Regions from separate parts of the Streptomyces sp. NPDC088730 genome, predicted to be linked through region 4. Evidence: riboswitches for the same ligand, from Rfam matches in the RefSeq annotation. Region 4 holds a riboswitch; each other region holds the start of a gene.
The links. A riboswitch is a leader RNA that binds a small molecule or an ion and turns the genes downstream of it on or off. The one in region 4 is predicted to bind cobalamin.

Region 1: linked by a shared signal. The riboswitch ahead of ACIP89_RS19030 (FecCD family ABC transporter permease) and the one ahead of ACIP89_RS06575 (cobalamin biosynthesis protein) in region 4 are both predicted to bind cobalamin.
Region 2: linked by a shared signal. The riboswitch ahead of ACIP89_RS13655 (ribonucleoside-diphosphate reductase subunit alpha) and the one ahead of ACIP89_RS06575 (cobalamin biosynthesis protein) in region 4 are both predicted to bind cobalamin.
Region 3: linked by a shared signal. The riboswitch ahead of metE (5-methyltetrahydropteroyltriglutamate--homocysteine S-methyltransferase) and the one ahead of ACIP89_RS06575 (cobalamin biosynthesis protein) in region 4 are both predicted to bind cobalamin.

The regions. Positions count from the first base shown of each region.
Region 1 covers NZ_JBIVLK010000005.1:351,898-359,364, forward strand. The annotation lists gene ACIP89_RS19010 (DUF5682 family protein) at 1-32, shown strand, start outside; gene ACIP89_RS19015 (hypothetical protein) at 29-1,939, shown strand; gene ACIP89_RS19020 (TetR/AcrR family transcriptional regulator) at 1,987-2,580, opposite strand; gene ACIP89_RS19025 (MFS transporter) at 2,637-3,983, opposite strand; cobalamin riboswitch at 4,284-4,417, shown strand; gene ACIP89_RS19030 (FecCD family ABC transporter permease) at 4,519-5,628, shown strand; gene ACIP89_RS19035 (ABC transporter ATP-binding protein) at 5,628-6,410, shown strand; gene ACIP89_RS19040 (ABC transporter substrate-binding protein) at 6,426-7,457, shown strand.
Region 2 covers NZ_JBIVLK010000003.1:381,036-388,502, reverse strand. The annotation lists gene ACIP89_RS13660 (ribonucleotide-diphosphate reductase subunit beta) at 1-617, opposite strand, end outside; gene ACIP89_RS13655 (ribonucleoside-diphosphate reductase subunit alpha) at 617-3,013, opposite strand; cobalamin riboswitch at 3,154-3,311, opposite strand; gene ACIP89_RS13650 (GNAT family N-acetyltransferase) at 3,332-3,844, opposite strand; gene mctP (monocarboxylate uptake permease MctP) at 3,958-5,586, opposite strand; gene ACIP89_RS13640 (DUF3311 domain-containing protein) at 5,583-5,855, opposite strand; gene ACIP89_RS13635 (GntR family transcriptional regulator) at 6,104-6,868, opposite strand; gene ACIP89_RS13630 (extracellular solute-binding protein) at 7,150-7,467, shown strand, end outside.
Region 3 covers NZ_JBIVLK010000020.1:53,205-60,671, forward strand. The annotation lists gene ACIP89_RS34300 (N-acetylglucosamine kinase) at 1-359, shown strand, start outside; gene ACIP89_RS34305 (sirohydrochlorin chelatase) at 455-1,378, shown strand; gene ACIP89_RS34310 (lactonase family protein) at 1,464-2,534, opposite strand; gene ACIP89_RS34315 (FUSC family protein) at 2,640-4,151, opposite strand; cobalamin riboswitch at 4,481-4,680, shown strand; gene metE (5-methyltetrahydropteroyltriglutamate--homocysteine S-methyltransferase) at 4,844-7,162, shown strand.
Region 4 covers NZ_JBIVLK010000001.1:1,459,178-1,466,644, forward strand. The annotation lists gene ACIP89_RS06565 (putative cobaltochelatase) at 1-946, opposite strand, end outside; gene ACIP89_RS06570 (cobyric acid synthase) at 943-2,598, opposite strand; gene ACIP89_RS06575 (cobalamin biosynthesis protein) at 2,595-3,605, opposite strand; cobalamin riboswitch at 3,750-3,883, opposite strand; gene ACIP89_RS06580 (hypothetical protein) at 4,041-4,274, opposite strand; gene ACIP89_RS06585 (anion permease) at 4,287-5,564, opposite strand; gene ACIP89_RS06590 (class II aldolase/adducin family protein) at 5,800-6,513, shown strand; gene ACIP89_RS06595 (alpha/beta hydrolase) at 6,592-7,467, shown strand, end outside.

The sequences.
Region 1 (7,467 bases), on a different contig from region 4:
TGGCCCGCTGGATAGGGGAGAAGACCGCATGACCGCCGTTCAGTTGCCACCCGTCGCACCGGAGGTCACGGCCACGCTGGTGGAGGACCTCTCGCCCCGGCTGCGCAAGCGGCTGGATGCGGCGGTCACCAAACTCGGCGCCCGCCCGGCACACCGCGACGGAGACACGGTGACGATCGCGGTCGACGACGAGAGCGAGTTGCGCCTGCACGCGCCGGGCGGTGTGGTGGCGACCGCGGACGCCATCACCTGCGGCTGCCTCCTCGCCCCCGCATGCGTCCACCGCGCGGCCGCCGCCTGCGCCGCTCCCATGGCGGACCCGGCGCCGGAGCCCGCCGACCGTCCCGCAGAACCGGCCCCCGAACCGGCACCCGGGACGGACTCCGCCCCGACCGCCGACCCCACCCCGGCCGCCGCCTCTGTCCCCACCTCCACCGGCACCCCCGTCTCCGCCTCCACCTCCACTGCCACCCCGGCCTCCGTCCCCTCCTCGTCCGTCACCCCCGACTCCGCCGCCTCGCCCGAGGTGGCGAGTCCCGCCCAGCGTGGAGCGGCCGACGCGCTGTGGTCGGCGGGCGCCGCCGTGCTGGAGGCCGGTGTCGACGGGGCCGGTGCCGTCACCCAGGCGGCCCTCCTGCGCGCCGCGCACACCGCCCGGCTCCGGCAACTGCCGCGTGCCGCGGGCGCCGCGCTGTCCGTCGTCACGCTGCTGCGCGCGGCCCGCGCCGGGGACCCGTCCTACCGCACCGCGGAGCTCGTCACCGCGCTGGCCGAACTCCTGGGCACCGCGCACCGGGTGGGGAGGACGTCCGGGGCGGAGCTGGCCGCTGTCAGAGGCCGGGCCCGGCGTCCGTACAGCCCGGACGGCGCGCTGCGCCTGTACGGCTTGTTCACCGAACCCGTGGTCACGGACTCGGGGCACGGCGGCGTCCGCACCTGGGTCGCCGGATCCGACGGCCGCCTCTGCACGGTCGGCGACGTGGCGCCCGGCGGCGTAGGGCGCGCTCTGGGCGTGGCCGACCGGGCGGTGCGGCTGGGGGACAGCGCGCTCACCCATCGGGAGCTGGGCCGGGCCGGACTGGCGGTTTCGGGGGCCACGGTCTCACCGGACGGCAGACTGGGCGCCGGGAAGGGGGTCAAGGCGGTGACCGCTCGGGGCGCGGCGTGGACGGAGCTGCCGCTCGCCGCCCTGTGGGAGCCGTCGGCCTCCGAGCAGGCCGCCCGCGCCCTGCGGTCCACCTCCCGCTACGCGGACCCGGACGGCGGCGGCAGCGATCTGCTCTTCCTGGACGTCGAACTCCTGGGCGCCGTGAGGGAGTCCGGCGGCACCTGCCTGCTCGCGCTGTGCGAAGGAGGCATACCCGTCCGGCTCACCGCCGCCGACGACGATCCCGCGCTGGCCCACCGCGACAACCTGACGCTGCTGGCCGCGGCGCCGGGGGCCCGGCTGCGGATCATCGGCCGCCTGGTGCCCGCTCCTCACCCCCGGCTCACCCTGCTCGCCTGCTCGCACCCCACCGGCGAGGGGACGGTCGACCTCGGCCTCGACCGCCTGCGCCGCGCCGACCTCCCGGACCCGGTCGCCTCCGTCCACCTCGCCCCGCACCAGTCCGGAGACTCCGGCGCGCAGTCGCCCCTGTACCTCCTGGAGCGCCGGGTCGAGCAGACGGTCCCGGCGGGCCGGGCCGCCCTCGGCCTGCTCGGTGACGTCACCGCCGAGACCCGCCGCATCAGCCGCGCGGGCCTCCACACGGCCGCCGGGCTGCTGACCGCGCTGTGCGCCTCTGCGGCTCAACGCGACCGGGACCACTTCGGCCGCCTCCTGCCTGCCGACACCGACGGCTTCGCCATGTACTGGCTCACCGCCGCCCGTTACACGGCTGCCGTGTCCGAGTCCCTGTGTGCGGCAGCCTGGGAAGCCCCACGGCTCGCCGGCTGAACGCCGTCACGCTCGCGGCCGGGGTCCGCGGGTGGCGCGGGTGCCGCTCATGCCCCGGCGGGTACGCCCGTGGCCGCCGCGATCAGGGCGACCGCCGCGGCGCGGGAGGTCGCGGCCACGTCGGAGTCGTGGTCCATCAGGGCGGAGATGCCTGTGCCGTCGTAGAGGATCTGGAGCTGGTGGCCCAGGGCGTCGGGGTCGGCGGCGCCGGCCTCGGCGGCGAGGCGGGCGAAGAGTCCGCGCATCCAGCCGCGGAAGCTGTCCGCCGCTTCCTGGACCAGTCCGCCGGGGCTGGCCTCGGCGCCGGCGCGGACGAAGGCGCAGCCGTGGAAGTCGGGCCGGTCGAACTGCCGTCCCTGGGACTCGAAGACCGCGAGCATCTGCTCGCGGGGCGTGTCGTGCTCCGCGACGGCCCGGGTGATCCGGTCGGCGGTGCCCGCGTGCCGGGTGTCGAGATAGGCCCGGACGAGCTGTTCCTTGCCGCCGAAGGTGTTGTACAGCGACGCCTTGGCCACGCCCGCGTGCTCGATGATCCGGTCGATCCCGACGCTCTGCACGCCCTCGGCGTAGAACAGCTCGTCGGCGGCGGCGAGCAGGCGCTCACGCGCCGACGGCTTCGCGGTGCTCCGGACACTCGCCATGACGGTCACTCCTTCAGACAGATCTGTCTACATTATGCCCCGGCCGGCGGCCACCCTCAGGCGTCGCCGCCGATCCGCTCGCCCGGCAGGACCGCCGCCCCGTCCCGGCCCCCGCGCACCAGCCCGAGCAGCGCGAACGCCGCGAGGACGATCACGGCGACGCCGTACTCCTGTGCGGTGGCGGCCAGCCCGCCCGCGTGGACGACGAGGAACCCGGCGATCACGGTGGGCACTCCCATGCCCAGATAGGAGACGACGAAGAGCAGCGACAGCACCCCGGAACTCTCGTGCGGCCGGGCCAGCGGCATGACCGTACGGATGCCGCCCTGGAACCCGCTGCCGAAGCCGACGCCCGCGAGGGCGGTACCGGCGAAGAAGCCGGCGGGGGAGGGGTCGCGGATCGAGGCGAGGGTGAGGGCCACCCCGGCGATCAGCGCGAGGATGCCGGTGAGCATCACCGTCCGGGTCGCCGCCTCGCGCAGGACCAGTACGGAGACGGCGGCCACCCCGGCGAGCACGAACAGGCTCAGCCCGCCGAGCACTTCGGAGCCGGAACCGGTCAGCCGGCGTGCCAGGGAGGGGCCCAGCGACCCGTACAGTCCGGCCAGCGCCCAGACGGCGAACAGCACCGGCGCGGCCACCAGCATCGGGCGGCGTACGGCGCGCGGCAGCCTGATCTCCGGCGCCAGGCTCGCCAGCGCCCCCGGCTTGCGGGTCACCGTCTCCGTCATCAGGGCGACGGCGACCGCCTGGAGGACGAAGACCGCCAGCAGCCCGAGGTAGACCAGATGTGTGGGGGCGGGCAGGAACTGGACGACGAGGCCGGAGACCAGCGCGCCGGTCGCCGTGCCGATGCCCGGGGCGACCGCGTTGGTGAGGGTGCCGCGCGGCCGGTCGATGTCCATCATCCCCGCACCGACCGCACCGAGCGCCGCGCCGGTCGACAGGCCCTGGACGATCCGGGCGACCAGCAGTGCCGGTACGCCGTCGGCGGTGGCGAACACGACCATCGAGAGGGCCTGGGCCGCCAGCGCGCCGAGCAGCACCGGCCGCCTGCCGACGTGGTCGGAGAGCTTGCCCATGGTGAGCAGCCCGAGCAGCACGGCCACCGCGTAGACGCCGAAGACCACGGTGGTGGTGATCGGGTCGAAGCCCCATTCCGCCTGGTAGACCGCGTAGAGCGGGGTCGGTGCGCTGGAGGCCGCCAGGAACGAGATGGTGACCGAGGCGAGTACGTACAGCGCCACGTTCGGCGGCAGCCGTCGGCCCCGGGCGGATATGGCGGCGGGGACGGCGGTAGATCGGGATCCGGTGTCGGACCCGGTGTCGGGCCCGGGGTCGGTGGGCGCCGCGTCCGGGACGCGGGCCGGTTCGGACATCGGGACGACCGGGGGATTCGTCATGACCATTCCCGTCCAGAGTATGAGTAGACCTGTCTGTCTAGGCTGTTGAGCTAGATTAGACAGACAGGTCTACTCAGTCAAACGGGAGGGGACTCAAGCAGGAGAGGACCCAGGCCGGTCGGGAGCGGTGGGGGCCACCGGGCGGCGTCGCGCTGCGGCTCGGCAGGGCCGGCCGTCCGGCGGCCGGGGTGCCCGGCTCCAAGGTGATCGCGAGGGCATGCCCGTGGCCCGGGGGACCGCTCAGGGACTGCTCAAGGTGATCGGGGGCGGCTCGGGACGCAGGGGCGAAAAGGAGGGCGGCGTGCCCTACCCGTAAGCTGCTCACGCCCCGCGGGGGAAGTCCGGTCGAATTCCGGCGCTGACCCGCAACGGTAGGCGGAGCCCTCCTGATGGCTCCGCGAGCCCGATTACCCGCGGCGGTGAAGGCTCCTGTCAATTCGCCGTGGACTGCGAGAGGTGCTGCACAGGGCGCCTCGCGTCCGGGCCGCTCCTTCGATCGTGCAGGTGCACGGCCTGAGGTGAAAGCGATCCGACCGTGGTCACTCCCCTCGAACGCATACCTGCCCCGCCCTCGCGCGCCGCGCGGGCCGGCGGCGGGCCCGCTCCTCCCCGGCGCGTACCCCTGTCCCTGCTGGTGACCACTCTGTGCGCCCTGCTGCCGCTCTCCCTGGTCTGCGGAGCGGGAATCGGCGCCTCGGGGATCTCCTGGGCAGAGGTGTCGCACTACCTGTGGGCCGGCCTGACGGGGCAGCGGATCGGTCCCGGCGACGTCCCCGGGTACACCATCGTGTGGGAGCTGCGCTTTCCACGAGCCGTGCTGGCCGCGGTCGTCGGAGCCGGCCTGGCCGCGATCGGCGTCGCGGTGCAGGCCATGGTCCGCAACGCCCTGGCCGACCCGTTCGTCCTCGGTATCTCCTCCGGCGCGGCCGTCGGTGCGAACGCCGTACTCATCTTCGGGGTCTTCGGCGCATTCGGCGTCTGGGCGCTGTCCACGGCGGCCTTCCTCGCCGCGCTCCTCGCGATGGTGCTCGTCTACGCGGTCGCCCGCACCGCACGCGGACTGACCCCGCTGCGCCTGGTCCTGACGGGCACGGCCATGTACTACGGCTTCTCGGCCATCACCACGTTCATGGTGTTCGCCGCGGAGCGGGGCGATGCCGCCCGCTCCGCGATGATGTGGATGCTCGGCAGCCTCGGGGGCGCCACCTGGTCCTCCGTGCCGATTGCCGCGGGCGCGACGATCGGTGGCCTGGTCCACCTCGGGTGGTCGGCGCGCCGGCTCAACGCCCTGGCGATGGGCGACGAGACCGCCGCCACCCTGGGAGTGGACGCCGGCAGGCTGCGCAAGGAGCTGTTCCTGGTCTCCGCCGCGGTCACCGGGGCACTGGTCGCGGTGAGTGGCGCGATCGGTTTCGTCGGGCTGATGGTCCCGCACGCCGCACGGATGCTGGTCGGCGCGGATCACCGCCGCCTGCTGGCCGTCGCACCGCTCGCGGGGGCCGTCCTGCTGATCTGGGTGGACATCCTCTCGCGCGTGCTGCTCGCCCCGGCCGAACTGCCGGTCGGCGTGCTGACCGCGATGATCGGCGTGCCGTGCTTCATCCTGCTCATGCGCCGCCGCTCCTACACCTTCGGAGGCGCGTGATGCGGATCGATATCGACGCACTGACCGTGGAGATCGCCGGCGCGCGGCTGGTGGAGGACATCACCCTGCGAGCGGGCGAAGCTCAGCTCGTCGGCCTGGTGGGGCCCAACGGCAGCGGGAAGTCAACGCTGTTGCGCTGCGTCTACCGGGCGCTGAGCCCCTCCGCCGGAACCGTCCGGATCGGTGGCGAGGACCTGTACGCCCTGAGTCCGCGGGAGAGCGCGCGCCGACTGGCCGCGCTTCCCCAGGAGTCGAGTCACGAGTTCGACTTCACCGTCGCCGAGATCGTGGCGATGGGGAGGATGCCGCACCAGGGAGCGACGGCCCGAGCGTCCGAGGAGGACCGGCGCACGTGCGAGGCGGCGCTGGCGGAGGTCGGGGCCGGCCACCTGGCCGACCGGGGCTTCCTGACCCTGTCCGGAGGCGAGAAGCAGCGGGTCCTGATCGCCCGCGCCATGGCGCAGCAGCCACGGGCGCTGGTGCTCGACGAGCCCACCAACCACCTGGACATCGCCCAGCAGCTGGAGGTACTGGCCCTGGTGCGGGCCAGCGGACTGACCGTGCTCACGGCGTTGCACGACCTCAATCTCGCCGCACTCCACTGCGACGTCCTCCATGTCATCGACGGGGGCCGGATCGTCGCATCGGGCGCCCCGCACGACGTACTCACCCCCGAGCTGCTGGCCGAGGTCTTCGGCGTCCGGGCGCATCGAGTACCGCACCCGGAGACCGGCGCCGTACAGCTGATCTTCGACCGCCTCCTCCCCGTCGTCCCCTCTTAAGGAAGCACTGCCACCATGCCCAGCCCGATACGTCCTGCCGCACTCGGCCTCGCCCTCACCGCTGTCATGGCCCTCAGCGGCTGCGGCGCCGAGATCACCCCGCAGGACGGGAGCAACGACAAGAGCACTCCCGCGGCCGGGGGCCACTACCCGGTGACCGTCGAGAACTGCGGGGAGAAGAAGACCTACGACAAGGCCCCGCGGCGCGTGGTCACCAACGACGTCGGCATCACCGAGATCATGTTCGCGCTGGAACTCGAAGACCACATGGCGGGCTATGTGATGCCCGACGACAAGGGGGATCTGACGTCCGTGCCCTGGAAGGGCGGTTACAAGAAGACCGCCTGGCTGTCCAAGGAGACGATCAACAAGGAACTCGTCCTCGACGCACGCGCCGATCTGGTCTTCGCGGGCTGGAGCTACGGGTTCAACGAGGGGGACGGATTCACCCCGGCGGCCCTGAAGAAGGTGGGCATCGACTCCTACCTGCTGAGTGAGTCGTGCCGCAACGGGCGGGGGAAGGCGCGGGGAGTGATGGCGCCACTCGACGCGCTCTACACCGACCTCCGGAACCTGGGGAAGATCTTCGACGTCGAGAAGCGCGCCGAATCCCTGATCACGCGCTTCCGGAAAGAGGTGGCCCAGGCGCAGGCGACCGCCCTGAAGGGCACCGACCGGCCGAGGGTGTTCCTCTACGACGACGGCCGGGACAAGCCGCTGACCTCGGGCGCCTACGCCGGACCGCACGACATCATCACCAGGGCCGGCGGCGACCACGTCATGAAGGACCTCAAGGACACCTGGACGACGGTGGGATGGGAGACCGTCGTCGAGCGGGACCCCGAGGTGATCGTCATCAACAACTACGGGGACACCAGCGCGGAGCAGAAGCGGAAGTTCCTGAAGTCCTATCCGCCGCTGGCCAATGTGTCGGCGATCAAGAACGACCGCATCGTCGTCCTCGACTACGTGGACCTCGTCGAGAGCCCGCGCAATCCCGCGGCCATCGTCTCGCTCGCGGCAGATCTGCGGGAGGCCCGGAGCTGACCTGCGGCTG
Region 2 (7,467 bases), on a different contig from region 4:
CCGGTGGCGAGGCCGTGCAGCAGTCCGCGCGAGCGGAACCAGTACACGTAGGCGAACGCGCCGTAGAAGAACAGCCCCTCGATGCACGCCGCGAAGCAGATCAGGTTCAGCAGGAAGCGGCGGCGGTCGGCCTTCGTCTCCAGCCGGTCGATCTTCTCGACCGAGTCCATCCACTTGAAGCAGAACTGCGCCTTCTCACGGATCGAGGGAATCTCCTCGACCGCGTCGAAGGCCGCCGCCCGGTCGTCCGGATCGGGCAGGTAGGTGTCGAGCAGCGTCAGATAGAACTGGACGTGCACGGCCTCCTCGAAGAGCTGCCGCGACAGGTACAGCCGCGCCTCGGGGGAGTTGATGTGCTTGTACAGCGTCAGCACGAGGTTGTTGGAGACGATCGAGTCACCGGTCGCGAAGAACGCGACGAGCCGCCCGATCATGTGCTGCTCGCCCGGCGACAGCTTGGCGAGGTCGGAGACGTCGGAGTGCAGGTCGACCTCCTCCACCGTCCAGGTGTTCTTGATCGCGTCCCGGTAGCGCTCGTAGAAGTCCGGGTAGCGCATGGGCCGCAGGGTCAGCTCGAAGCCCGGGTCCAGCAGGTTCTTGTCTTCGTTGGTGCTCATTACTGGCAGGCCTCGCAGGACTCGGGGTTTTCGAGGGAGCAGGCGATCGCGTCCGCGTCGGGCGCGGCCGCCTGCTGTACGGGAATGGGGGCGGCGGCCGCGGCCTGTCCGGACGCCGCGCGGGCGATCCGCGTCGCCGGGCGCGAGCGCAGGTAGTACGTCGTCTTCAGCCCCTGCTTCCAGGCGTACGCGTACATCGAGGAGAGCTTGCCGATCGTCGGCGTCTCCAGGAACAGGTTCAGCGACTGGCTCTGGTCCAGGAACGGCGTACGGGCCGCCGCCATGTCGATCAGTCCGCGCTGCGGGATCTCCCACGCGGTGCGGTACAGCGCCCGCACGTCCTCGGGGATCCACGCGAAGCCCTGCACGGAGCCGCTGGCCTCGCGCAGCGCCTCCCTCGTCCGCGCGTCCCACACGCCGAGCTTCTTCAGCTCGTCCACCAGGTAGGCGTTGACCTGGAGGAACTCACCGCTGAGCGTCTCGCGCTTGAAGAGGTTGGAGACCTGCGGCTCGATGCACTCGTACACACCCGCGATCGAGGCGATCGTCGCGGTCGGCGCGATGGCCAGGAGCAGCGAGTTGCGCATGCCGGTCTTCGCGACCCGGGCACGCAGCGCGTCCCAGCGCTCCGGCCAGTTCAGCTCGGTGTCGTAGTGGTCCGGGTGCAGCACGCCGCGGGCGGCACGCGTCTCCGACCAGGCGGGGAGCGGGCCCGAGCGCTCCGCGAGGTCGCAGGAGGCCTCGTAGGCGGCGAGCATGATCCGCTCGGAGATCTTCGTGGAGAGGGCGCGCGCCCCGGGGGAGTCGAAGGGCAGCCGCAGCTGGAAGAAGACGTCCTGGAGGCCCATCGCGCCCAGGCCCACCGGCCGCCAGCGGGCGTTGGAGCGCCCGGCCTGCTCGGTCGGGTAGAAGTTGATGTCCACGACCCGGTCCAGGAAGGTCACGGCGGTGCGCACGGTGGCGTCCAGGCGCTCCCAGTCGATCGTGCCGCCCTCGACGAACGCGCCGAGGTTGACCGAACCGAGGTTGCAGACGGCCGTCTCGCCGTCGTCGGTGACTTCCAGGATCTCGGTGCACAGGTTCGAGGAGTGCACGACGCGGCCCGGCTCGGCGGTCTGGTTCGCGGTCCGGTTGGAGGCGTCCTTGAACGTCATCCAGCCCTGGCCGGTCTGCGCGAGGGTCCGCATCATCCGGCCGTACAGCTCACGGGCCGGCATCGTCTTGCGGGCCAGGCCCTTGGCCTCGGCGGCCCGGTACGCGGCGTCGAACGCCTCGCCCCACAGGTCGACCAGTTCCGGCACGTCGGCCGGGGAGAACAGCGACCAGGTTCCGTCCGCGTCCACCCGGCGCATGAACTCGTCCGGGATCCAGTGCGCCAGGTTCAGGTTGTGCGTGCGCCGCTGGTCCTCGCCGGTGTTGTCGCGCAGCTCCAGGAACTCCTCGATGTCCGCGTGCCAGGTCTCCAGGTAGACGGCGGCCGCGCCCTTGCGCCGGCCGCCCTGGTTGACCGCCGCGACGGAGGCGTCGAGCGTCTTCAGGAACGGCACGATGCCGTTGGAGTGCCCGTTGGTGCCCCGGATCAGCGAACCGCGGGCCCGGATGCGGGAGTACGAGAGGCCGATGCCGCCCGCGTGCTTGGAGAGGCGCGCCACCTGGTGGTAGCGGTCGTAGATCGAGTCCAGCTCGTCCAGCGGCGAGTCCAGCAGGTAGCAGGAGGACATCTGCGGGTGCCGGGTGCCCGAGTTGAAGAGCGTCGGGGAGGAGGGCAGGTAGTCCAGCCGGCTCATCAGCCGGTACAGGGCCGCGACCTCGTCCAGCGCGCGCTCGGAGTCGTCCTCCGCGAGCCCGGCGGCCACCCGCAGCATGAAGTGCTGCGGGGTCTCGACGACCTGGCGGGTGATCGGGTGGCGCAGCAGGTAGCGGCTGTGCAGGGTGCGCAGCCCGAAGTAGCCGAAGCGGTCGTCGGCGCCGTCGGCGAGCGCCTGGCCCACCAGGGCGTCGAGGGCGGCCGCGTGCAGCGTCACGAACGCGGCGGTGCGGTCCGCGATCAGGCCCTCGCGGTGTCCGACGGCGACCGAGGCGGAGAAGGACGTCGCGCCCTGCCCGGCCGCCTCGTCCGCGATGGAGCGAGTGAGCAGTCGGGCGGCGAGCCGGGAGTAGGCGGGGTCCTCGGAGATCAGGCCCGCGGCGGCCTCGGTGGCCAGCGAGCGCAGCTCGGCCTCGTCCGACCGGGCGTTGCGGCCGCGCAGCGCGGCGCCGGCGACGCGTCCGGGGTCGGTGTCGGGCAGATCGGCGGTGAGCTCGGTGAGGGTCCGCAGCAGTGCGGTGCCCGGTCCGTCGCTCGTGGTTCCCGTTGATGCGGCCGCTGAGACCGGATCGGCTGGCGCGATGGTCACGTGGTGCTCTCCCTCGCTCGGCTCTGGGCCGACGGGGGAGCGGAGGCAGCCGGGCGGAGCGGGGCCCGGTCCGGGCAGCACTCCGTGCGGCGTCCACCGGCCCATCCACGAGGCCCGGACGTCTGGGCATCCGGTTCGGTCGAGCCGGATGCGCTGTCGGCAGGTCCTCGGACTCGGGGTGCGCAAAAGCACACCGAACACACCGTTGCGGGACAGTTCCGGATTCGCACCGGATTTCCCTGCGGCGACAGCGAGCATGAGCATACATGTGGGGGCCGCCGGATGAGGCAGCCCCCACATGTTGTGTCGCGTGACCGATCAGGAGACCGCCGGGAACTCCAGGCGGTACGTCAGGAGCGAGAGTCCCTCGATCGGATACCAGTCCCTTTCCGGGGTCCGGACGAAGCCGAGGCGCCCGTAGATCCTATGGGCCCCGCGCATGGCCGGCTGCGTCGACAGGACGATTCCGGTGACCCCCGCGGTGGTCCGCGCGCGGTCGATGCAGGCCCGGACGAGCGCCTCGCCCGCCCCGGCGCCGCGGGCCTCGCGGGAGACCGCGAGCATCCGGAACTCGGCCTCGTCCGGCGTCGCGATATCGGCCCAGCGGTTGCCCGGCGGCGCGTAGGTGACCCCGCCGAGGACGCGGCCCCGGGCGTCCGCCGCGACGAGCACCTCGGCCTCCTCGGCCCGCCGGGGGACGTCGCGCAGCTGTACCAGGTACGGATCGTCGTCGCCGTAGTCCAGCAGCCCGTCCCCGAGATAGGCCTCGGCGGTGATCTCGCCGAGGGCTGCGTACTCGGCGGGCTCGACCGGCCTGATGGTTATGTCCATGCAGGGGAGTCTGCCGCACCCGCCGGGCGGCGACGGCACGGGGTTTTCCGCCGGACGCGCGAACGGGCCGCCGCACCCCCACGGGCGGGGGTGCGGCGGCCCGTTCACCTCGGTCAGTGACCGCCCGGGGCCCCGGCCGTGGCCGGCGGGAGCTCGGTCTGCACGCCCGGGTCGCCCGCGTCCGCGGTGTAGTCGCCGGGAGAGGTCTCGTCGAGCCCGGCAGGCGCCTTCAGGGCGTTCAGGACGAAGGTGAGGACGACGGTCACCACGATGTTCAGCACGAACGCCGTGAGGCCGATGTAGCCGATCTCACCGATGCCCGGGATCTCCTTGGACGAGCCGCCGAAGTGCGCCTGGGTGGGGCTGGCCACCCCGTAGGCGGCGGCCGTCCCGTAGACCATGCCGGCCGCCCAGCCCGCGAGCAGCGCCCAGCGGTGGAACCACCGGGTGAACAGGCCGCCGACCAGGGCCGGCATCGTCTGGAGGATCCAGATCCCGCCGAGCAGCTGGAAGTTGATCGCGACCGTCTTGTCCATGGTGAGGACGAAGGCGAGCGCGCCGACCTTCACCAGCAGCGACACCAGTTTGGAGATCCTGGTCTCCTGGGCGGGCGTCGCGTCGGGCTTCAGGAAGTCCTTGTAGATGTTCCTGGTGAAGAGGTTCGCCGCCGCGATCGACATGATCGCCGCGGGGACCAGGGCGCCGATGCCGATGGCGGCGAACGCCACGCCCGCGAACCAGTCGGGGAACATGTCCTCGAACAGCTGCGGGATCGCCAGCTGGCCGTTGTCCACCTTGACCCCGGCGGCGATCGCCATGAAGCCGAGCAGCGCGAGCAGGCCCAGCATCAGCGAGTACAGCGGCAGGATCGTGGTGTTGCGGCGGATCACGTTGCGGCTGCGGCTGGAGAGCGTCGCCGTGATCGAGTGCGGGTACATGAAGAGCGCCAGCGCCGAGCCCAGTGCCAGCGTGGCGTAACCCCACTGGCCGTCCACGCCGGGCGCGAGCGCGCCGGTCGGCTTGGAGCCCGGCGGGCCGTTGAACTTCTCCTGCGCGGCGGCGAAGATGTCGTCGAAGCCGCCGAGCTTGATCGGGATGTAGATGATCGCCACGGCGATGACCAGGTAGATCAGCCCGTCCTTGACGAACGCGATCAGCGCGGGCGCCCGCAGTCCCGAGGAGTACGTGTACGCGGCGAGCACCGCGAACGCGATCAGCAGCGGCAGGTCCTTGATGAACCAGTGGGTGTTCTCGCCGCCGCCGACGCCCATCACGTCCAGCACCGCCTGGATGCCGACGAGCTGGAGCGCGATGTACGGCATGGTGGCGAGGATGCCGGTGACCGCGACGGCCAGCGAGAGCCCCTTGGAGCCGAACCGGCCGCGGACGAAGTCCGAGGTGGTGACGTAGCCGTGCTTGTGCGAGACCGACCACAGGCGGGGCAGGAAGGTGAAGATCATCGGGTACACCAGGATGGTGTAGGGCACCGCGAAGAAGCCCGCCGCGCCGGCCGCGTAGATCGCCGCGGGCACGGCGACGAAGGTGTACGCGGTGTAGAGGTCGCCGCCGAGCAGGAACCAGGTGACCCAGGTGCCGAAGGACCGTCCGCCCAGGCCCCATTCGTCGAGGCTGGCCTCGTTCTCCGCCTTGCGCCAGCGGGCGGCCATGAAGCCGACGACCGTGACGGCCAGGAAGAAGAAGATGAAGACGCCGAGCGCGATGCCGTTCACGCCGTCCTTCATGCGGACGCACCCCCCTTGCGGGCGCGCTGGTCACGCTGCCACAGCTTGTACGCGACCATCGTGAGTGCGGTCGAGATGAGCACCCAGAGCATCTGGTACCAGTAGAAGAACGGGATGCCGATGAAGGTCGGGTCGACCTTGGCGTACGAACTCACCCAGAGCATCGCCACGAACGGTGCGATGAGGCAGAGGGCGATGACCACCCGCACGGGGGTGACCGTGGGCGGCTCTGCTCCTGGGTCCGGCTTTCCTTCTGGTTCTTCCGGCATGGCGGCGACTCCGTCCCCTCGCTGATCACCGATGTAATGCGCAGGAAATCTAGGCGAGGGTCCCGGCCAGCGTCACCCCCTGTCCGCATTGCGGTCCGGCAACGGTCGTCCGTCCGGCGGCGGCTCGCCGTGGCGGTCCGCGGCGTCGGAGAAGTGGTGCAGACCAATGGTGGTACGAAGCCACTGGTCCGGGCGCGGGAAGGCCCCCGTGGAAGCGGTTCCACGGGGGCCGTCGGAGTGTGCCGCTATCAGTCCAGCGGACGCTTCAGACGGGCCACGAACTTGTAGCGGTCGCCCCGGTAGACCGAACGGACCCACTCGACCGGCTCGCCCTGCTCGTCCAGCGAGTGCCGGGACAGCATCAGCATCGGCAGGCCCACGTCCGTGCCGAGCAGTCCGGCCTCGCTCGGGGTGGCGAGCGAGGTCTCGATGGTCTCCTCCGCCTCGGCCAGCCGCACGTCGTACACCTCGGCCAGGGCCGTGTAGAGCGAGGTGTACTTCACCAGCGAACGCCGCAGCGCCGGGAAGCGTTTGGCCGAAAGGTGGGTGGTCTCGATCGCCATCGGCTCACCGCTCGCCAGCCGCAGCCGCTCGATCCGCAGCACCCGGCCGCCGGCGGTGATGTCGAGGAGCCCGGCGAGTGTGTCGTCGGCCGTGACATAGCCGATGTCCAGCAGCTGGGACGTCGGTTCCAGTCCCTGGGCGCGCATGTCCTCGGTGTACGAGGTGAGTTGCAGGGCCTGCGAGACCTTCGGTTTGGCCACGAAGGTGCCCTTGCCCTGGATGCGCTCCAGCCGGCCCTCGACGACCAGCTCCTGGAGCGCCTGGCGCACGGTGGTGCGCGAGGTGTCGAACTCGGCGGCCAGGGTCCGTTCCGGGGGCACCGGGGTGCCGGGCGGCATCGTGTCCGTCATGTCGAGGAGATGTCGCTTCAGCCGGTAGTACTTCGGAACGCGCGCGGTACGCGTGCCCGCGCCCGTATCGTTCTCCGCACTGCCCCCGTCGACGCCCATGGCCCGCCTTCCCGACTGCTGCGCTGCTGCCGTCACCGGCTCCTCCGTCTGTCGCGGCTCACATGGTGGCACGGTCCGGTCACGGCTCGTCGCCCTCCCTCAGATGTCGGTCCTATAACGGACGCGAGTGCACTTCTTATACACCCTTGACACCCCTAAAGGTCTAGGCCAAGCTCCCGGTACTGGTCTAAACCATTAAAGACCAGGTTCCAGCCCCAGTAGTACTCGTCGACGCTATTTGTGCGGTGGGCGGGGGTTGCAGCATCCCTGAGGAGGGTGGCGTGAAGCGCAAGCTCATCGCGGCGATCGGCGTCGCGGGCATGGTGTTCGGCATGGCGGCCTGTGGTTCTGACGACGACAGCGGCGACGGCAAGAAGGCTGGTGCCGAAGGATACGCGGGCCAGACCCTGACGGTCTGGACGATGTCCGGCTCGAACCCGCCCGGTTGGACCAAGACGGTCACCGACGAGTTCGAGAAGAAGACCAAGGCCAAGCTGAAGATCGAAGTCCAGGAATGGAACGGTATTCAGCAGAAGGTCACCACGGCCCTCTCCGAGTCCAACCCGCCCGACGTGCTGGAGATCGGTAACACCCAGACC
Region 3 (7,467 bases), on a different contig from region 4:
CGCACGATCCGGTGGCCGAGGGCATTCTCCGCGACGCCGCCGGACATATCGCGGAGGCGGTCGCCGCCGTGTGCCCGGCGGCCGGTGCGGACGACGGGGGATGCGAAGTGGCGCTGACGGGTGGCCTGTTCCGGATGGGCGAGCCGTTGCTCGTACCGCTGCGCGAGGAGCTGGCCCGGCTGCTGCCGCACGCGCGGGCGGTCCCCGGTTCGGGTGATCCCCTGATCGGCTCCCTGCGCATCGCGCGTGCCCTGGCCACCGGCGGTCTGCTCCTGCCGCGTCATCCGACACTGCTCAGCATTCCGTTGTCCGGATTGGACCAACAGACCCCCGCAGGGGTGACAGAGCAGGGCAGTTGACCGGTAAGCCGCTCAACGGATAAATACGGACAGACAACGCTCGACCGGACCCTCCCCGCGCAGCGGGGTACCCAAAACCAGTAGCATGCGGCGCCATGAGCACCCCCACTGGGCCCGCTTCCGGCCTGCCTGTACGAATGCCGCGACCTCGCCAGTCCGGACGGCACCGCCGCCCGGAGCCCGTGGTCGCACCTGAGGGCGCTGCCGCGCTCGTTCTCGCCGTTCCCGGTACCCCCTCTTCGGCCAGCCGCGGTCTGGCCGAAGAGGTGATCAGCATTGCCCGCTCCGAGCTGCCCGGTCTGAACGCCGTGATCGGTTACCTCGACGGCGACGATGCCGAGTACCCGTCACTTGTCTCCGCCCTGGCCCACTGCGCCGCCGAGCGCACCGCACGCTTCGAGCAGGCCACGGCCGCCGGCCGCGAGGCCGCTCCGCCCGAGGGGCCGGCCGCCGTCGTGGTGCCGCTGCTCGCGGGACCGGACAGCGCCCTCGTTCAGCGGATACGCCAAGCGATCACGGACAGCCAGGCCCCGGCCGAGCTGACCGACGTGCTCGGCCCGCACCCGCTGCTCGCCGAGGCGCTGCACGTACGCCTCTCGGAGGCCGGACTCGCCCGCGCCGACCGGGCGCGGCTGTTCACGGTGGCCACGGCCGCCGACGGAATCGTGCTGGCCACGGTCGGCGGCGAGGAGGCCGTGCAGGCGGCCGGGATCACCGGCATGCTGCTGGCCGCGCGGCTCGCGGTGCCCGTGATGGCCGCCGCGCTCGACGTCGAGGGTTCCGTCGCGTCGATCGCCGGGCAGCTGAGGGACTCCGGCTCGCTCCAGCTGGCGGTCGCGCCGTACCTGGTGGGGCCCGAGGTGGCCGAGGGGCTGCTGGACTCCGCCGTCAAGGACGCGGGCTGCGCGGCGGCCGAGCCGCTCGGCGCCTATCCGGCGATCGGCAAGCTGGTGATGTCGATGTACACCACGGCGCTCGGCATCGCCGCCCCGGTGGCGCAGGGGGCCCAGGCCCTCTGATCCGTTCCGGGGTGCGTTCCGCCTTCTGACGGGCGCGTGGCGGTGAGCCGGCCGGCTCACCGCCACGCGCGCGTACCCGTACCCGTCAGGCGAAGATCACGCAGGAGGCCGCAGGGACGGCCAGCGAGCCCTCCTGGACCGGGATGCCGGTCTCCGGGTCCACGGCGAACCAGGCGACGTTCCCGGACCGCTCGTTGGCCGCGTACAGCCGCCGTCCGGTGGGGTCGAGCGCGAGGTCGCGCGGCCAGTGGCCGCCGCAGCTCACCGTGGTGACCAGGGACGCCTTCCCACCGGTGGCGTCGAGGCCGAGCACCGCGATGCTGTCGTGCCCGCGGTTGGCCGCCCAGAGGAACCGGCCGTCGTGCGAGACGACGACCTCGGACGCGTAGCTCGCCCCGGCGGCGTGCCCGGTCGCCTCCGCGGGCAGTACGGGCGTCTCGTCGACCGGTTCGAGGACCCCGGCGGCGGCGTCCCAACGGCACACGGTGACCGTGGGTTCGAGCTCGTTCAGCACATAGGCGTGAGCGCCGTCGGGGTGGAAGGCCAGATGGCGCGGCCCGGTACCCGGCCGCAGCGCCGTCTCCCCGTGCGGGCGCAGCGATCCGGTCTCCGGGTCCAGCGCGCAGATCCGTACCGAATCGGTTCCGAGGTCGACGCTGAGCACCCAGTTCCCCGAGGGGTCGGGGAGCACCTGGTGGGCGTGCGGGCCCTCCTGGCGGGCGGTGTCCGGCCCGCTCCCCTCGTGCTGGAGCACACTGTCGGGGGCCCCGAGTGAGCCGTCGGCGATCACCGGCAGCACGGTGACGCTGCCGGAGCCGTAGTTGGCGGTCAGCAGCCGGCCTCCCGCGAGGGCGAGGTGGGTGGGGCTGTCCCCGTCCACTGCCCGGAGAGCGCCTATCGGCCGGGGTACGTCCTGGGTGACGTCGAGTGCCGCGGCCGCTCCGGGTTCGGTCTCGCTGACCGCGTACAGGACCGCGCCGTCGGGGCCCCCGCCCCGGCCCAGTACCAGGTAGGAGGGGTCGGGCACGGAATCCGTCGTGCCGAGGACGGTGAGCGCCCCGGTCTCCCGGTCCACGGCGGCGACGGTGATGCCCCGCCCGCCCGCCGAGGTGAAGGACCCGATGAATGCCCGTCCGGCACCGTTGCTGCTGTCCACCGCACTGCCTTTCTCCGCCGACTGAGCGCGACAGTGGGGACCGTCGCGATCTTCCGCGGCGACGGTAGCAGTGCGGCCTTGTGGTCTGGACCAAAGGGTGCGGTGTCAGGCCGCGGCGAGCGGGGCCCCCGGCGGGCTGTGCAGCGGCGCGGCCAGTTCGGCCAGCGCGCGCTCCAGGCCGTGCAGATGGGCGAGGGCGGGTTCCGTCTCCGGGGCGTGCGCCGGGCGTCCTGCGGCGAGCGGGGTGCGGGCCGGCCGTTCGGGAGCCGTCAGAGCTTCCACCGCGGTCTCCACGCGCCAGCAGGCGGCGGCGAGCCGGGCGTCGTGCGAGGCCTCCGGGTCGGCGGCGACGGAGGCCAGTCCGCGCACCTCGCGCGCGCAGTCGTCGAGCAGTGCGAGCACCTGCCGCGCCCGCGCCTTTCGGGCCCTCATCGGGCTGAGCGGATGCACCAGGGGCGCCAGTGACAGCCGCACCCGGCCGAGGATCGCCTCCAGCTCGGCGACGTGCCGGGGCGGGTCGGCGTCCTCGCTTCCCGCGAGCCGGGCAGCGGCCTCCGCCGTGCAGGTGTGCACGCATCGCAGCGCCCGCTCCACCCAGGCCTCGGTCACCGAATGCGTGGTCACCGGCAGCACGAAGAGCACCGCGAGTACGGCACCGAGCGCACCGGCCCCCGTCTCGGTGACGCGGAGGACGAGCAGTCCCGCGTCGAGCACGCCGAGCAGCCCGTACAGCATGCTCGCCATCACGGTGACGGCCAGCATCATCCAGGTGTAGGAGACAGCGGCGGTGTAGAAGATCCCGAACACGCCCACCGCCACGACGGCGGCGGCCACGACCGGCTCGTGGTGCAGCGGCACGGCCACGGCGAAGCCCAGCCCGATGCCGAGCACGGTCCCCAGGAAACGCCTGAAACCGCGCACGACGGTCTCGCCGCGCGAGGTCGTGGCCACGAACACCCACCAGGTGGCGCCGACCGCCCAGTACCAGCGCTGATCCGAGAGCAGTTGCCCCACCGCGAGCGCGAATCCCGCGCCCAGGGTCGCCTGTACGGCCTGCCGGGTCGTGATCCGCCGCAGCCCCGCCGCTCCCGCGGGGAGGCCGACCGCCACGGGCACCGTGATCCGGCGCTCGTAGCACCAGACCCCGAACCGCACCAGCGACGACGCGAGGAGCGACAGCAGCACGGCCGCGTACAACTCGGGCAGCTGGCCGGGCACGGTGTGCAGGAACTGGGCGGAGAAGTAGGCCATGAAGGCGAATACGCCCAGCGAGTGGCCGCGCGGCCCCCAGCGCCGCGCGTACACCCCCGCCCCCACGACGGCGAGGAACGCCAGGTCCCGGGCGACGGGCACATCGTGCAGCACCGCGGCGAGCGTGAGCACCGGGAGGCCGACGACGGGGAGCAGCGCGGTCGTCGTAGCCTGCCCTCGCACCGTCGGGTCGGTCACCGTGAACAGGGCGAGCAGCGCGGCCAGACCCCCCGTGATGGCCGCCACCAGCGAGTGCCCGGCCGCCCCGCACAGCGCGACGGCGAGCCCGATGCCGAGCACGGCCCGGGACGCGAACCGCAGCCGGATCCGTCCGGGATCGTGTGCGACGAACGCCCTCTTCAACAAGTCGCCCCGCCCCTTTCGCGCATGACACCAGCGCAGACATGAGAAAGGCGCCACAGAGGTCCCCGAGGGACCCGCAGCGCCATTGACAGCCCCATCTCAACACCTTGGGGACTATTGGTTCAACTCAGACCCGACTCCATGGACCATTGGCCCATGAATGCCGCACCTTGCCCGGCCACGGCAGAGCCAACGGACCAGCCTGAGGACCAGTCCGCCCGGCAGGAGAACTGCGACACCTCGCGGCATGGTCTTGGCCCCCTTCCACATCCCGGAATGTGAACAGCGGTGCCTCGGGGACGGTCCACCCCCTAGGCTGGCCGGTGCAGCTGGTTCGCCCCTGTCCGCCAGGCAGGCGCGTCGCAAGAGGGAACCCGGTGTGAATCCGGGACTGCCCCGCAGCGGTAAGTGGGAACGACCGCCGTCATACGCACTGGACCCGATCGGGTCCGGGAAGCGACGGCCAGTAGGAGTCTGCCCCTGGCAGGCGTGCCCACGAGTCCGAAGACCTGCCCGTTGCCCGCACGCGACCCACTCGCATGCGGTTGTCCCGGTGACCTCGTGGGCGGGTCGGCGTGCGTACCAGACGGAGAATCCGCGCCGCGGCGTGTGCGATATCCGTCCGGTTCGTCATCCCTTCGCGCCCGTGTCCCGTCTCCGGGATGTTCAGGAGTCATCTCGCGAAGGAGATTTCCGTGACACCCAAGCCCGCAGCCGCGGCAGCACGAGCCACCGTGTACGGCTACCCCCGCCAGGGCCCGAACCGGGAACTGAAGAAGGCCATCGAGGGGTACTGGAAGGGCCGCGTCACCGCCGGCGCCCTCCGGGGGACGGCGGCAGAACTGCGCCGGTCCAACTGGAAGCAGCTGGCGGATGCCGGCGTCCATGAGGTGCCGACCGGCGACTTCTCGTACTACGACCACGTCCTGGACACCAGCGTCATGGTCGGCGCGGTCCCCCAGCGGCACCGCGAAGCCGTCGCCGCCGACCCGCTCGACGGGTACTTCGCGATGGCTCGCGGCACCCAGGACGTGGCGCCGCTGGAGATGACCAAGTGGTTCGACACCAACTACCACTACCTCGTCCCCGAGCTCGGCCCCGACACCGGCTTCAGTGCCGACTCCACCAAGCAGGTCACCGAGCTCAGGGAGGCCCTCGCACTCGGCCACACCGCCCGGCCGGTGCTCGTCGGCCCGGTCACCTACCTCCTGCTGGCCAAGCCCGCCCCCGGGGTGGCGGCCGGCTTCGAGCCGCTCACCCTGCTGGACCGGCTGCTGCCGGTGTACGCGGAGGTGCTCGCCGATCTGCGTGCCGCGGGCGCGGAGTGGGTGCAGATCGATGAACCCGCCCTGGTCCAGGACCGCATCCCGGCCGAGTTGAACGCCGCCGCCCGCACCTACCGCGAGCTCGGCGGCCTCGCCGACCGGCCCAAGCTGCTCGTCGCCTCCTACTTCGACCGGCTCGGCGAGGCGCTCCCCGTCCTGGCGAAGGCCCCGGTCGAGGGCCTGGCACTGGACTTCACCGATGCCGCCGCCGCGAACCTCCAAGACCTCGCCGCCGTCGGCGGGCTTCCCGGCAAACGCCTCGTCGCGGGTGTCGTCGACGGCCGCAACATCTGGATCAACGACTACGAGAAGTCCCTCGCCACCCTCGCCACCCTTCTCGGCCTCGCCGACCGGGTCGATGTAGCGGCGTCCTGCTCCCTGCTGCACGTACCGCTCGACACGGCGCCGGAGCGGGACATCGACCCGCAGATCCTGCGCTGGCTCGCCTTCGCCGGGCAGAAGACCGCAGAGATCGTCACGCTCGCGAAGGGGCTGGCCCGGGGCACCGGCACGATCACCGCCGAGATCGCCGCCAACCGCGCCGACCTCGCGTCCCGTGCCAACTCCCCGATCACCCGCGACCCCGCCGTCCGGGCCAGGACCGCGGCCATCACGGACGCCGACGGCCGTCGCTCCCAGCCGTACCCCGAGCGTGCCGCCGCCCAGCGCGCCCACCTCGGGCTGCCGCTGCTCCCGACGACCACCATCGGCTCCTTCCCGCAGACGGGCGAGCTGCGCGCGGCCCGCGCCGATCTGCGCGCGGGACGGATCGGCACGGCCGGCTACGAGGAGCGCGTCAAGGCCGAGATCGGTGAGGTCATCGCCTTCCAGGAGAAGACCGGCATCGACGTTCTGGTGCACGGCGAGCCCGAACGCAACGACATGGTGCAGTACTTCGCCGAGCAGCTCACCGGCTACCTCGCCACCCAGCACGGCTGGGTCCAGTCCTACGGCACGCGCTACGTCCGCCCGCCGGTCCTCGCGGGCGACATCTCCCGCCCCGAACCCATGACGGTGCGCTGGACCTCGTACGCCCAGTCGCTCACCGGACGCCCGGTCAAGGGCATGCTGACCGGCCCGGTGACCATGCTGGCCTGGTCCTTCGTCCGCGACGACCAGCCGCTCGGCGAGACCGCGCGCCAGGTCGCCCTCGCCCTGCGCGACGAGGTCGACGACCTGGAGAACGCGGGCACTTCGGTCATCCAGGTCGACGAGCCCGCCCTGCGCGAGACACTCCCCCTGCGCGCGGCGGACCGCGCCGGGTACCTGGACTGGGCCACCGGGTCGTTCCGCCTCACCACCAGCGGCGTACGGCCGGACACCCAGATCCACACCCACATGTGCTACGCGGAGTTCGGTGACATCGTCCAGGCCATCGACGACCTCGACGCCGACGTCATCAGCCTGGAGGCCGCCCGCTCGCACATGCAGGTCGCCCGCGAACTCGCCGCGCACGGCTACCCGCGCGAGGCGGGTCCCGGCGTGTACGACATCCACTCACCGCGCGTGCCCGGCGCGGACGAGGCCGCGGCCCTGCTCCGCAAGGGACTTGAGGCCATCCCCGCCGAACGGCTGTGGGTCAACCCGGACTGCGGTCTGAAGACCCGCGGCTGGCCCGAGACCAGGGCGTCGCTGGAGAACCTGGTCGCCGCGGCCCGCACCGTCCGCGGCGAGCTGCCCGCCTCCTGATCGCGAAGGGCTCGGGCGGCTGCCGCAGGTTACGGGCGGGCGTCCGGGTCCGCCGGTCCGCGTGAGGCGGACCGGGGCCTGGAAGCGGTCGCGTCGGAGGTCCGCCGGGTTCGGGCTCCAGCAGTTCGGGCTCCGGCGCGACGACGACCGCGGCCATGGCCGAGGAACGCCCGTCCACCCCCTTGACGCTGGCACAAGGTGCCGGCCACCTCCCGGTGGGATCTCCAGAAGGCCGTGAACTCCCCCGCCGCGGGCGGCGCTTCACAGGCCACGGGTGAGTAGCGCCTGGTCAGCCGGCACAGCGG
Region 4 (7,467 bases):
TGCGCCGGCGCCTGTGGGGGAGCGCGAGCAGCGCGGCCTGCCGCACGTCCTCGGCCAGCACGTCGGTGCGCCCCGCCCACGCGGCCAGCGCCGTGGCGGTCCTGGCCATGACGATGTCGGCCCGCATCCCGTCGACCTCGAAGGCCGCACAGGTCGCCGCGATCTGCCGCAGTGGCCCGTCACCGAGGCCTACTTCGGGCAGCAGTGCCCGCGCGGCCGCGATCCGGTCCCGCAGCGCGGCCTCCTCCTTGCCCCATCGGGCGGCGAAGGCGGCCGGGTCGTCTTCGTAGGCGAGCCGCCGCCGCACAACCTCCACCCGCTGGTCCGTGTCCCGGGAGGCGGCGACCTCGACGGTCAGCCCGAACCGGTCGAGCAGTTGGGGGCGCAGCTCGCCCTCTTCGGGATTCATGGTCCCGACGAGCAGGAACCGCGCCGCGTGCCGTACGGAGACGCCCTCGCGTTCGACATGGGAGGCGCCCATGGCCGCCGCGTCGAGCAGGACGTCGACCAGATGGTCCTGCAGCAGGTTGACTTCGTCCACGTACAGAATGCCGCGATTCGCGGCGGCCAGGAGCCCCGGCTCGAAGGCTCGCACGCCCTCCGAAAGCACCCGTTCGATGTCGAGCGCCCCGACGAGCCGGTCTTCGGACGCGCCGATGGGCAGCTCGACCGTCCGTGCCGCCCGCGACACGCCGGACGCCGGCTCGTGCGGGCCGTCGGGACACGCCGGGTCGGGCGAGGCGGGGTCGCAGGAGAACCGGCACCCCGGGACGACGGACACCTCCGGCATCAGCGCGGCCAGCGCGCGCACGGCGGTGGACTTGGCGGTGCCCTTCTCGCCGCGCACCAGCACCCCGCCGACGGCCGGCGAGACGGCGTTGAGCAGCAGGCCGAGCCGGAGATCGTCCTGCCCGACGATGGCGGTGAAGGGGTACGGCGTACTCACAGGGCCTCCTTGGTGGCGGCGGATTCCAGCGACTGCGGCTGTGCGGGCTGTTCCAGCGGTTCCGGTGGTCCCAGCCGATCCGGTGGGGCGGTCGGGCGCGGGGCCCGGCGTGCCGCGGGGGTTCCTGGCGCTCCGGGCGGGATGAAGGGGAGTCCCGCAGGCGCGCCCGACTCGATGAGCCGCCACAGCGCGTCGGTGTCCGCGTGTTCCTCGATGAGGTCACCGAGGAGGTCGAGCTGTTCCTCGCGCAGTGCGGCGAAGCAGGTGCCGGGGGCGGGGACGAAACGGCGCCCCGCGGCCCGCGCGATCTCGGTCAGGAAGCGGCGGCGGAACGCGTCGCTCTCCAGCGAGCCGTGCCAGTGGGTGCCCCACACCGCGCCGGACCGGCAGCCGTCGAGCCGCTGTCCCCGCCCGTCGGTCAGGAACGGCTCGCCGCCGCGTACGTCCGCGACGCCGTGGTGGATCTCGTACCCCTCCACGGGGGTGCCGAGCGCCTCACCGGCCGGCCGGGCGAGGGTCTTCTCGCGGTCGAACCGGACGCGGACGGGCAGCAGCCCGAGCGCCTCGACCTGCCCGGCGCGCGACTCCACCTCGTCCTCGATGTGCTCGCCGAGGATCTGGTAGCCGCCGCAGATGCCGAGGACCGGGCGGCCCTCCGCGGCGCGCCGCCGAAGCGCGTCGGCGAGCCCGCGCTCGCGCAGCCAGGCCAGCGCCTTCACGGTGCCCCGGGTGCCGGGCACGATGACGAGGTCGGCGTCGGACAGCTCCTCCGGGCGGTCCACGAACCGCACGACGACGCCCGGTTCCGCGGCCAGCGCGTCGACGTCGGTGAAGTTCGACATCAGCGGCACGGCGCACACGGCGACCCGCAGGATGTCCTCGCCGTGCGGCGGCGCGACGACCGACTCGCGTACGGTGCCGCGCAACGAGACCCGCAGCCCGTCCTCCTCGTCGATGCCGAGGCCGTGCGCGAACGGCAGCACCCCGTACGTGGGCCGCCCGGTGAGACCGAGCAGCATGTCCAGCCCCGGCTCCAGCAGCGACACGTCACCGCGGAACTTGTTGACCAGGTAGCCGGCCACCAGCTCCTGGTCCGCCGCGGCCAGCAGCGCCGTCGTACCGAAGAACGAAGCGAAGACCCCGCCGCGGTCGATGTCGCCGACGACCACCACCGGGAAGCGCGCCGCCCGTGCGATGCCCATGTTCACGATGTCCGTGCGCCGGAGGTTGATCTCGGCCGGACTGCCCGCCCCCTCGCAGATCACCGCGTCATACGTGGACCTGAGCTGCTCCAGGCAGTCCACGACGGTGGACAGCAACTGCTCCTGCCGGCCGCCGTGGTAGCCGCGGGCGCTCATCTCGCCGACCGCGCGCCCCATCAGGACGACCTGGCTGGAGCGGTCGCCGCCGGGCTTGAGCAGCACCGGGTTCATCAGCGCGGTCGGCTCCACCCGGGCGGCCTGGGCCTGCATGGCCTGGGCCCGGCCGATCTCGGCGCCCTCACGGGTGACGAAGGAGTTGAGGGACATGTTCTGCGCCTTGAACGGCGCGACCTTCACCCCCCGGCGCACCAGCCAGCGGCAGATGCCCGCCGTCACGACGCTCTTGCCCGCGTCCGAGGTGGTCCCGGCGACCAGCAGTCCGCCGCTCATGTCGGTCTCCGTCCTGAGGTGCGCGCCGGGGCAGGTGCCCCCGGTCCGCGCGTCGAGGTGATCCGTCGTGCGGCGGCGCCCACGCCCAGCCGGGCCGCCACGCTCACGCCGAGGGCCAGCACCCCGATCCGGCGCGACAGCCGTACGGCGCGTTCGATGTCCTCGGTCTCCACCGCCCGGCCCGCCTCGCCGTTGAGCACGGGGCGGTGCTCGACCCGGCCGCCGTAGGCGAGGGTGCCGCCGAGCCGTACGCCGAGCGCCCCCGCGAACGAGGCCTCCACCGGGCCCGCGTTGGGGCTCGGGTGCTTGGCGGCATCCGCCCGCCAGGCCCGCAGCGCACTCCGGGGCCGTCCGCCGGCGGCGACGGCGAGCAGGGCCGTGAGCCGGGCGCCAGGCCAGCCCACGAGGTCGTCGAGGCGGGCCGAGGCCCAGCCGTAGCGCAGGTGGCGGGGCGACCGGTGGCCGACCATCGCGTCCAGGGTGTTGGCGGCCCGGAAGCCGACGAGGCCGGGGACCCCGCCCAGCGCACCCCACACCAGGGCGCCGACCACGGCGTCGGAGGTGTTCTCCGCGACGGACTCCACCACCGCGCGGGCGATCCGAGGTCCGTCCAGGGACTGCGGGTCGCGGCCGCACAGACGGGGCAGCCGCTCCCGCGCCAGCCCGAGGTCCCCGGCGGCCAGCGCGCCGCCGATGGACCGGGCCTCGCGCCCCAGCGACGTACCGCCGACGACGGACCAGGTGGCGGCGGCGGTCAGGGCGACGGAGGCGGCGGGACGGCGGCGCAGGGCGCGGGAGGCCAGTGCGGCACCCCCGGCGGCGCCTCCGGCGCAGACCAGGGTGTGCAGGGCGCCCCACCCGCGGTGGTCGCGCCACAGACGGCGTTCGACGCCTGCCGCGGCGCGCCCGAAGGCGGCGACCGGATGTCCCCGGCAGGGATCACCGAGCAGCAGATCACCGATCAGTCCGGCCGTGGCGCCGTACGCGAAGATGCGGTCGGCACGCACGGTTCAGCCGGCCGTCGCGCCTCGGAGGGCCCTGGTGCGAGCAGCTGGTCGAAGGGGAGACACGGAGACGGGCGCACTGCGGCCGGGCATGGCGATATGTCCTCACTCAGGGTCCGCGCCCTGGTTCGACGTGACCGGCGACGAGAGTCTCCTGGCTCCCGGATCCGCAGTTCCCCCGGTCTTCCAGCCCACTCGGCGTGGACCGTGACTTCCGGTGGTGGGGGACTGCTCCCCGGTGACAGTGGCGGGACCGCGCCGGATTCGCACCGGCTTCCTCTGCTGTCGCCGTAATGGCTCCGGCAGTCCACCACGCTCCGCGAACGCCAGTCAACCTACCGTTGACCTGCGAAGGTGCAGTGTGCTGAGACGCACATCGGGCCGGCCGCACCCGAGGTGCGGCCGGCCCGACGCGGCGGACGGATCAGGGGCGGTGGATCAGGCGACGATCAGGTAGATGCCGTAGGCCACCGCCGCCGCGCACAGTCCGAAGCAGACGTACGCGCCCGCGCGGGCGAGGATCATGGACCCGCCGGCCTGCCCGCCCCGCTCGGCCGGTTCCGGCTGCCGGGCGAGGCCGGCGATGCCCAGGGTGAAGAGGCCCACCAGGGCGACGGTGGCGACGAGAGAGACGCCGAAGACGGTGCCGAGGGCTGCCCAGTCGATGTTCATGGAGGATCTTCCTTACACCGTGGCGGGTCGTGCCGGGTCGGCTACGGCCGGGGCCGGGATGGTGGCGGTGAGCTCGTGGGCAGCGGCGGCCGCGGTGGGCGGCGGACTGACGGCCGCGATGGCGGTGGTGACGACGCCCGCGGGTTCGGCGTCCCCGGTGACCGGAGTGCCGTCCCGGAGGCCGGGTGCGACGTCGTCCTGACCGACCGGCTTGCGGCGGGACAGGACCCAGATCGCTCCGGAGCCCGCGATCAGCAGTACGGCGACGAGCACGACACCCCAGGTGCCCTGCTGGGTGAGGAACTCGGCCCCCGCGCCGACCAGACCGGCGGCCGGCAGCGTCAGTCCCCAGGCCACGAACATCCGGGTGGCGGTGGACCAGCGGACCACACCGCCCCGGCGGCCGAGGCCGGCGCCCATCACGGCGCCGGAGCAGGACTGGGTGGTGGAGAGGGAGAAGCCGAGGTGCGAGGAGGCCAGGATGACCGTGGCCGCACTGGTCTGGGCGGCGAAGCCCTGCGGCGGCCTGAGCTCGGTGAGGCCGCTGCCCATGGTGCGGATGATGCGCCAGCCGCCGAGGTAGGTGCCGAGCGCGATGGCCATTCCGGCGCTGACGATGACCCAGACCGGCGGGTTCGCACCGGGGGAGAGGACTCCGCCGGTGACCAGGGCCAGGGTGATGATGCCCATGGTCTTCTGTGCGTCGTTGGTGCCGTGGGCGAGGGAGACCAGCCCGGCGGAGGCGATCTGTCCGGCGCGGTAGCCCTTGGCGGTCGCCTTCTCCTGGGCGCCGCCCTGGACCTTGCCGCCGATCCGGTAGGTCAGCTTGGTGGCCAGCAGCGCGGCCAGTCCGGCGACGATCGGGGCGGCGACCGCGGGGAGCAGCACCTTGGTGACGACGGTGCCGCCGTCGACCGACGACCAGCCCGCGGACATCACCGCGGCGCCGATCAGGCCGCCGAAGAGGGCGTGCGAGGAGCTGGACGGCAGCCCGACCAGCCAGGTCAGCAGATTCCACAGGATGGCGCCGACGAGCGCCGCGAAGATGACCTCGGTTCTGAGGCCGTTCTCATTGATGATCCCGCCGGAGATCGTCTTGGCGACCTCCACCGACAGGAACGCGCCGACGAGGTTGAGAACGGCGGACATAGCCACCGCTGTCTTGGGTTTGAGTGCGCCGGTCGAGATGGTGGTCGCCATCGCGTTGGCGGTGTCGTGGAAACCGTTCGTGAAATCGAACACTAGAGCTGTCACGATCACAATCGCGAGCAGCAGCGTGATGTGTTCCATTTACCCAGGCAATCGTTCGACGTCAGTGGCAGGAGGAACGTAGGCAACCTGGGTGAACGGAAGATGAACTGAACAGGGCGTTGCGGTGACCCCGATCGGAGTGGCGTCGCCCTGTTTGGCCGTGTTCCGACAGGCCGGGACGGGCAGGGGGCGGTGTGGGCCCCGAATCCGGGGCCGGCCGGTCTCCGGCGAGAGGCGGAATCATGGACCGCTCATCAGTGGAAAGGATCTTCGTATGAGCGACCAGTGGCAGGACCCGGTCGAACACACCGGAGGTATCGGACACGCCGGTGCCGCCGATCGCGACGGGGACATCGAACGGGCCTGGGGCACGGTCGTCGCCACCGCCCGCAGGACGGCGGCCGACGGCCTGGTCGTCGGCACCTCGGGCAACGTCTCGGCGCGGGTGGGCGGCACCGTACTGGTCACCCCGAGCGGTGTGCCGTACGACCGGCTCCGCCCCGAGGACCTGGTCGGCGTCGATCTGGAGGGCAACCAGGTCCTCGGTGCGCTGGCCCCGACCAGCGAACTTCCGCTCCATCTCGCGGTCTACCGGAACACCGCGGCGGCCGCCGTCGTGCACACCCACGCGGTGCACGCCACGGCCGTCTCCACGCTCGTCGCCGAGGTCCCGCCGATCCACTACGCGGCCGCGCTGCTGGGCGGCCCCGTCCGGGTCGCCGCCTACGCCCGGTACGGCACCGACGAGCTGGCCGCGAACATGCTGACCGCTCTGCGGGACCGCACCGGCTGCCTGCTCGGCAACCACGGAACCGTCACCTACGGAGCCACCCTCGACGAGGCGTACGACCGCACCGCCCAGCTCGAATGGCTGTGCCGCCTCTGGCTCGCCGCGAGCGCCGTCCCCGGCCGCTCCCCGGCCCTGCTCACCCCGGGCCAGCTGAGCGACGTCGGGGAGGCGCTGAAGGGGTACGGACAGCCGGGCTGAGACCGCCGGGGCGGGCGGCCGCCACCGGACGGCCCCCGCCCGCTGGCCGAGTGCGCGGCCGCCCAGGAGACTGAAGCCGTGCGCCCGGCAACAGCGACGGCAGCAGTCGTCACCTCCATCCTCGGCGCCGGTGCGGCAGCGGTCGCGGCCGGCCGGTACGCGAGCGACGTCGCCCTCAAGGCGCCGTCCGGACGTCCGTTCCCCGCCGACCGCAGAGTCACCGTGCACGCGACGGCGGCCGGGCAGGTCACCCTGACCCGTTCCTTCGCCGCGCTGCGGCCCGGCACCTACGGGCTGGTCGGTGACGACGTCCACGCCGTCGTCGGCCCGGTGATCGACCAGGCCCACCAGGCCGCCGACACCGTCGTGCGCCGGCTGGAGCGCGTCAACCGCGGCACCCTGCGCCCCGGTGCCAAGGTCCGCATCACGCCCGAGCTGCACTGCGGCGACCCCAGCACGGCCCTCGGCCTCGCACACCGCGAGGTCGAGATCACCGGCGAGCTCGGCGCCCTGCCCGGCTGGTTCGTGCCCGGCCACCGGGACACCTGGGTCATCACCGCGCACGGCATCGGCACCAGCAGGGAACACCCCCTGAATCTGCTCGGGTTCCTGAACGGACAGCAGCTGCCGGTGCTCGACATCGCCTACCGGGGCGACCCCGGAGCACCGCGCTCCCCGGACGGCCTCAGCCACCTCGGTGAGTCCGAATGGCGCGACCTGGACGCGGCCATCCGCTTCGCCGTGCGCTACGGCGCCGAGAAGGTCGTGCTGCACGGCTGGTCGACCGGCGCCTCCATGGCGCTCCACGCGTCCGCCAACTCCGCGCTCCGGGACCGGATCTGCGGACTCGTCCTCGACTCCCCGGTGCTGGACTGGGCCACCACTCTGCGCGCCCTGGCCGCCGCCCGCGGAGTGCCGTCCGCCCTGCTGCCCCTCGCGGTGCGGGCCGCCCAG